2 regions of the Lysinibacillus sp. COL-1 genome follow, and region 1 is predicted to be linked to the other one. Evidence: riboswitches for the same ligand, from Rfam matches in the RefSeq annotation. Region 1 holds a riboswitch; the other holds the start of a gene.

Evidence for each region. Region 1 has a riboswitch for cobalamin ahead of AC6BKE_RS05370 (cobalamin adenosyltransferase family protein). Riboswitches for the same ligand answer to the same signal wherever they lie in the genome.
Region 2: another riboswitch for cobalamin. It lies ahead of nikA (nickel ABC transporter substrate-binding protein); the one in region 1 lies ahead of AC6BKE_RS05370 (cobalamin adenosyltransferase family protein).

The regions. Positions count from the first base shown of each region.
Region 1 covers NZ_JCAWSJ010000003.1:194,382-198,089, reverse strand. The annotation lists gene AC6BKE_RS05380 (tyrosine-protein phosphatase) at 1-602, opposite strand, end outside; gene AC6BKE_RS05375 (ABC transporter substrate-binding protein) at 745-1,695, opposite strand; gene AC6BKE_RS05370 (cobalamin adenosyltransferase family protein) at 1,679-2,236, opposite strand; cobalamin riboswitch at 2,390-2,589, opposite strand; gene AC6BKE_RS05365 (glutathione peroxidase) at 2,689-3,234, opposite strand; gene AC6BKE_RS05360 (hypothetical protein) at 3,319-3,708, opposite strand, start outside.
Region 2 covers NZ_JCAWSJ010000004.1:2,161,473-2,165,180, reverse strand. The annotation lists gene nikB (nickel ABC transporter permease) at 1-107, opposite strand, end outside; gene nikA (nickel ABC transporter substrate-binding protein) at 178-1,791, opposite strand; cobalamin riboswitch at 2,178-2,370, opposite strand; gene metE (5-methyltetrahydropteroyltriglutamate--homocysteine S-methyltransferase) at 2,542-3,708, opposite strand, start outside.

The sequences.
Region 1 (3,708 bases):
TGCTCATTATATTGATGTTGAATAGCCTGTGCCATTCTGTCTACCATTGGACGTAAATGGATATTCGTGTTTAAATAGTCTTCCATAATCGTCTCCTCAGGTACATCTAAGGCTAGCAAAATAAGAGCTCCCCCTATACCTGTGCGATCCTTACCAACTGCACAATGGTGGACAAGACCCAAATTGTCAGGATTTTGTATGGTTTTCATTAACTCTTTAAAAGAAGGATTATTAAACGGCATCTGTGCATAAAAATCTCGGAACATTTCGGGGCTTACTGCTTTATAAAAATCTCTACCACCAGCATTTGTAGGCATTTCAAATGTATGATTGCCCTTCGCTGGTATTTGAATATATTGAGCGTGTGAGAACATAGGGTTAGGATTATGGTGTGCCTCATTATTATCACGATAATCAAAAATGGTTTTAATCCCTAATGTTTCAAATAGCTCTTTATCCGCCAACGTCATTTTCCCAAGAGCCGCTGAGCGGTAAAATAAACCGTTCTTGACAATGCGCCCATCCCTTGTCCTATATCCCCCCATATCTCGAAAATTATAAACTGCCTCAAATGGAATTATCTTTGTCTCTAACTGTTCCAATTACTACACCTCCTAAAATTATCGAGCACTCTTACTTTTATTTTATAGAACTAACTCAATTAATTCCAATTTTCACACTAGGAAATAACAACACACATAAAAATGGCTAGCTGTCAGTATACAGCTAGCCTTGAATGGTTTCTTATTTAAATAACTCTGGATAGACAGCCTTTGCTACTAGTTCTACGGCTTCCCCAATACGTGGGCCAGGTCGATTAGAGATATCTGTATCAAGAGTCTGTACTGCTTTATTTTGAACTGCTGTCACTGTATTCCATCCATCACGTGCAAGTATTTCACCTATTGGATCCTCTGTGTAGTTTACTGTCGTTAAAATAACATCTGGGTTTTTCACTATGACATCTTCCTCAGAAACTTGTGCCCAGCTGCTCAAGTCAGAAAAAACATTCTTAACATTGGCTGCATCTAGTATTTCTTGCTGGAAAGTACCAGAGCCTGCTGTATAAATATCGGGCTTAGGACTAATTTCTAAATAAACATTTTTCGGTGCTTTTACTTCCTTCACCTTTGCTTTAACGTCAGCTAATTTCGCTTTAATCTCTTCGTTTACTTCATTTCCTTTATCTGCAACACCCATTACAGCTGCGATCTGTTCGATGTCACCATAAACATCATCGAATGTAGCTGCTGATTGAATAACAAACACTTTGATTCCAGCATCTTCAAGTGGTTTCATTGCTTCCTTATCACCAATCGTATAAGCTATAACAACATCTGGCTTCAACGCTATGATTCGTTCACTGTTAAAATTCACAGAATCAGAAACCCGTTCAATTTTCTGTGCTTCCTCTGGGTAAGTATCATACTCAGTTGCTCCTACGATTTTATCACCAACACCTAGAGCAAATAAAATTTCTGTGTTACTTGGTTGCAATGATACAACTGTTTTTGGTACTTCTTTAAACTCTATTTCTACACCGCGATCATCTGTCACTTTGTAGTTTGTTTGCTCTGTTTGTTGTGTATCCTGTGAAGCGTCTTTATTTTTAGTATCTACTGAAGTACCACAACCTGCTAAAATCATTGCAAGGAAGAGTACTGTTAGCCATTGAACATTAAATAATTTCTTCATTATTATTCTCCTTTTTCTTTTTCATCGGATATGATTTACTAATAAATGGTATTTCAACTATCCCTGCTTGTTGATTCATAAAGACAGCCATAACGAAGCACACATTGGCTAATAGGCCTAAATAATCAAAAAGAATAGCTGGAACCTCTCGTTCTTCCGATACTTTGTGTAATGTACGATATGATTTTTTTGCTTCACTACGGCAAAGATGTAGAGCAGCGGCAGCCTCTGTACCTTGAGGTAAGACAAAGTTTTGTATCTCTTCCTTCACATGACGAACATAAAAATCATAGCGCTCACTTAACCAAGCAAGATCCTCTTCTGTTACAGCTAGTTTTCCACGAACCGAGCCATTGACATGGTAGGCCATAGGTAAAATAATCATTAAATCTTCTACAACAGCTTGTACATCCTCTTTCTTAACTGCAGCTAAAGCAACTCCCAAATGCGTAGTCAGACTGTCTGTTCGAATCTCAAAATCAACCGTCGAAGCTTTTTCACGCATAAATGGATAACAAGAATAACGTGCATCTTTTTTCACTTGCGATCCCCCCACTTTTCATTATGAAAATTCTTGCATAAAAAAACGCCGCTCCTTTACGCAAAGGAACGACGAAAATAACATAATAATGGCCAAATTAACATGACATAGCCTATGTATTTGCCGTATATCCTCCTAGCTTCCGAGAAGTTTTTATACGTTCAAACAAAGGTCGGTCTCCTGGCTTGTACAGTTCATTACATAAAAAACGAATGTGTGATAAAGTACCTTCCCATCTCTGTTAAGACAGTGGTAAACCTTTATACTAGCTGTACTTACAGTTGCGGAAACAGCTTCGGTTTTTCACCGAATTCCCGATTATGCTTGTTAGCACCTTTATTCTGCAAGAATAATTCACTTGTAAAGCAGTTTATCATATATTAATAGGAAAAAATAGCTGTGCTTTGAATGGATCGTCACCATTTCTAAAGAATAAGATAAACAAAACTGTTTTATAGTATAGTTTCAATTGCCTGTTCAATATCAAGTTGTGAATCTGTTGGTTCAAAGCGTGCAACGGTCTTGCCGTTAGCATCTACTAAAAACTTTGTAAAGTTCCAGCGAATATTACGACCATCTAAAAAGTTAGGGGCAAGTTGAACAATTGCCTCAGCAAGCATTTTTTCCTGCATGCTCGCCTTGCCAAACTCTCGAAAATCCACTTCATGTTTTAAATAATTAAATAATGGGTGGGTAGTCTCTCCATTTACTTGTACAAGCTCAAAAATTGGGAAGGTAACGCCATAATTCACTTTACAAAGATGCGTAGTCTCCTCGCCATCTTCAGGATTTTGATGACCAAATTGATCGCAAGGAAATCCTAGAACGACAAAATTATCTTTCCCATATTTATCATACATTTTTTGTAAGTCATCAAATTGATATGTAAATCGGCATTGATTCGCCGTATTGACAATTAGCATCGTTTTTCCACGATATGTTTCCATGGATAAAATTTCACCATTAGGTTTTCGTACTAAATAATTATAAATGCTCATGTCTTAACCCCTTTTATTTTTTCATTTATTATAGTTGACTATTCAATAATTTACCAAATAATTTGCACAAAAAACACCATCTCGTTACGTTGAACGGATGGCTGACTTATACTTCTGTTTAGATTTAACGTCCTGCTCTTCATTAATTAAACGATGGGCAATGTCTAATAACTTTATGTCACTTGTCTCGTCATATAGCTTTTTAAAAGATACAATAATATCATGGCGAATGTGAGTCGGATGCTTCTCATCTAAACAAGTTTGAAATCTCTTTGCTAAATAAGACACCACTAAGTCACTTTGTACTTGACCTGCTAGCCCAATTTTCCAAATAGCTTGTAATGCATTTCGAGCTGTAACGGATCGTTCATCATAAGTCACAGCCCAAATCTTTAAAAAATCCTCCAATACCCTTTCTTCTGGGTCACTTTTTGCGGCTAAGGCGCATAAAATTTGTGCAGCACGTGCACGTGC
Region 2 (3,708 bases), on a different contig from region 1:
ATCGGTACAAAACGAATAAATACAAAGGTTAGGATGGAAACTCCTAGTAAGACAAACGGCAAAGTCAAAATTCTTTTTAAACAAAACATCCATGTCGATTCATACATGCTGTCACTTCCTACTCACTCCTATGATAAAGAGAGAGCTGTCTTTGCAAGACATACTCTCTCTTTTTTATTACTCTTTATCCATTTGTGCATAGGGAATATCATATTCAGATGCACGTGGAGCAAAATCCTTCATATATGGTTGATAAATTACATTATTTGTTTCGTAAGAGATAGGATAGAAAAGTGCTTGATCATGGAATATGGATAAAATATCCGTGTAAAGCTGCACTCGTTCCTCTTCATCTGTTCCCACTAATAATTGATGGATTTTCGTATCGATGTCTGTGGCGTTAGGTAAGCCTAATTTTGCCTCATAAACACCACTAGCATTTGGCGTAGCTGACTCATTTGCAAAGCTATGTGGGTCGGTTGGTGGTCCGTTTGTACGCCAGAAATTAATATCCACCTGATCATCCATTAATTTTTGAAGACCGACCATCACATCTGCACCTTCTAAATTCAACTGTACCCCTATTTTTGCTAGTTCACCTTGCATTAATTCCGCCATTGGCTTTTGGATTGCATCTGTTGCGATGTAGATTAAATCTAATGATAATGGTTGCCCGTTTTTCGAACGAATTTTTTCGCCCTTCTGTAACGTCCACCCTGCCTCATCTAGTAGTTGCTGCGCTTTTTCAGGATTATATAAGATTGGCGCTAACTCTATATTGGCATAAGGAATGGCATCCCAAAATAATGTGTTAGCCACTTTTTCTGTACCATGTGTAATACTGTCAACCATTTGTTCCTTATTGATAGCATATTGAATGGCCTGACGAACCTTTAATTCGGCTAACGGTCCCGACTGAGTATTGAAGAGTAACGCTTTCGTAGACAAAGGCTCAGAGGTAGCGGTTTTGTATTTACTGCTATCTTTTAAATACGTATAGTTATCTAAACTAATGATGCCACGACCATAAATTAAATCTAATTCCTCGTTTTCAAATGCTAATGAAATCGATTCTGAATCTGGGATAATTTTAACTTTAATTTGTTTTACGAGAGGCTTTTCTCCCCAATAGTTTTCGTTGCGACTAAATAAAGCATATTCATCTTTTTTGTACTCGGTTAATACCCATGGACCTGTTCCAATAGGTGCCTTGATCGAATCTTGTGTCGCATCTCCGGCTGGGAATCCATTATCCCCTAAAAAACGGAATGGTCTTACAAAGGCAAGCTCGTTTAAGACAGGATAATAAGGTTCATCTAATTGCAAGCGAATTGTAAAATCATCCACTTTCACAACCTCTTTCATATGGTTGACCATACCCATCCAAGAATGCATTTCCCGATCCGCTAATACTGCATTGAAATTACGAATCACATTATCTGCATTAAACGCAGTTCCGTCTGAATACTTAACACCTTTTCTTAAATGAAAAGTATAAGTAGTTTTATCTTCTGATATGTCCCAGCTTTCTGCTAGCTTTGGACTAACAGTTCCATCGTCGTTGTATTCCACCAAGGATTCATAGACCATCGCTTGTGCGGTCATTTGATTGGGTAAATATGTATGGGGGTTCAATGGGCCGACATCTAATGGCCACCCAATTGTTATCATTTTTTCATTTGTTTGCTGTGTTCCTGTCTCTCCCTTTTCTTGATCTGTGCTTGTACAACCAGCAAGTACGCTGAAAGTTAACACAAGGATGAAGGGAAGTACATACTTAGTCAATCTCATTTTTCTGTCTCCTATCTCTATTCGTGGTACAAATGAATCTAGTTATAGATAGATGGAAAGAAGGTATCAACAATGCGTTCAAATTTTTCGAGCTAACGAGTAGAAGTTGATTTGCATTGTGCAGACACCTTTTCAAAGTTTGTGATATCAGCTAGAGGCTTTAGACACACCGACATTGCCACAGGACGTGGTGCTTCTTGACGTTCAGAGGGCATTTAAACAGCCATTGACTATTTATCTTCTTCAGAAAAAGAAGTCTTCTGTATGTGCTACTACAAAAACATTTGCTGAATCAAACTAAAAAAACCTTATTCTAAAAAAGAATAAGGACAGAAAAACTTACAATGAGTAAGCCTCCATCCATCTCCCTATCTTTCGTAGATCATCAATGAATCTCCTTACAAGCAGGCATTCTGGCTCATGAATCATGATTTTGCTTCACCTTCCCAAGTAATCACTTAGTGGTATTTGAAACAAAACTCCTCATTTACAGCTGCGGGACAGCATGGGATTTACACCCATTTTCCTTTTAATTGAATGAAAGTCTTTTTCACTCAAACTTGTAATGATCGCTATGAAATTCGTTATAAACATAACATGCTCGATTGTTCACGTCAATTTTATTTTCTGAATATAATAAAAATCTTAAAAGAATGAAACAACAAAAGACCAGGTCCATTTTTTTCCTGGTCTTTGTTGTATTTCGGAGAGAAGATGTAGTAGTTGTAGTAGATTTATAAAATGATGTCGTTATCTCGAGATAGATTGTTGTACTTCCTGGCGTAATGTTTTCGTTGCAGCAACCATATTAGCTAAAGCTGCAACAGTTTCAGTTTCTTTTCTTGTTTTTAAACCACAATCTGGGTTCACCCAAAATTGATGGGGATCTAACACCTGTAAACTATCTCTCATAATAGTTAGCATTTCTTCATTGCTTGGCACACGAGGACTATGAATATCATAAACGCCTAAGCCAATGCCCTTTTGATAAGGTTGCCCTTGCAGTGATGTAATGAGCTCCCCGTGACTTCTTGATGTTTCAATGGAAATCACGTCTGCATCAAGTGCACTAATCGGTTCGATGAAATCGTTAAATTCGCAGTAGCACATATGTGTATGGATTTGTGTTTCATCTTTGACACTAGCTGTAGCCAGCTTAAAGGAATTAACAGCCCATTCTAAGTAAGCTCCCCATTCTTCTTTTCGTAGCGGTAAACCTTCTCTTAGAGCTGGCTCATCCACTTGAATAATTGAAATACCTGCGTTTTCGAGTGCCTCAACCTCTTTGCGAAGTGCTAATGCAATTTGATAAGCGACATCTTTACGTGACAGATCGTCTCGTACAAAGGACCAATTTAATATCGTCACTGGTCCTGTCAGCATACCTTTTACAAAGCGCTTTGTTAAGCTTTGAGCATAGGCTGACTCTTTTACAGTTATTGCTGAAGACCACGCTACATCTCCATAAATGATCGGTGGCTTAACACAGCGTGAGCCATAGGAAACGACCCATGCTTTTTTTGTAAAGGCAAAGCCAGTCAGCTTTTCACCAAAGTATTCGACCATGTCTGTACGCTCAAATTCACCGTGAACGAGTACATCGATATCTAGTTCCTCTTGTATCGTAATCCAGCGTTTTGTTTCCTGCTCTATAAATGCCTCGTAGGCTTCATTCGATAATTGTTTTTTACGCCAAGCATTACGATTCCTTTTCACCTCATCGGATTGTGGGAAGCTTCCGATTGTTGTTGTTGGGAATAGCGGTAACGCTAACGCTTGCTGCTGCATTTTTTGACGCTGAGCAAATTCACTATGTCGTTCAAAATCTTGCGTTGTCACAGTTTGAACTGCTTGATGAATCAACTTGTTTTGACGGATTGGATGGTTTTTTAGAGCCTCAATTGCCTTCATACTTTC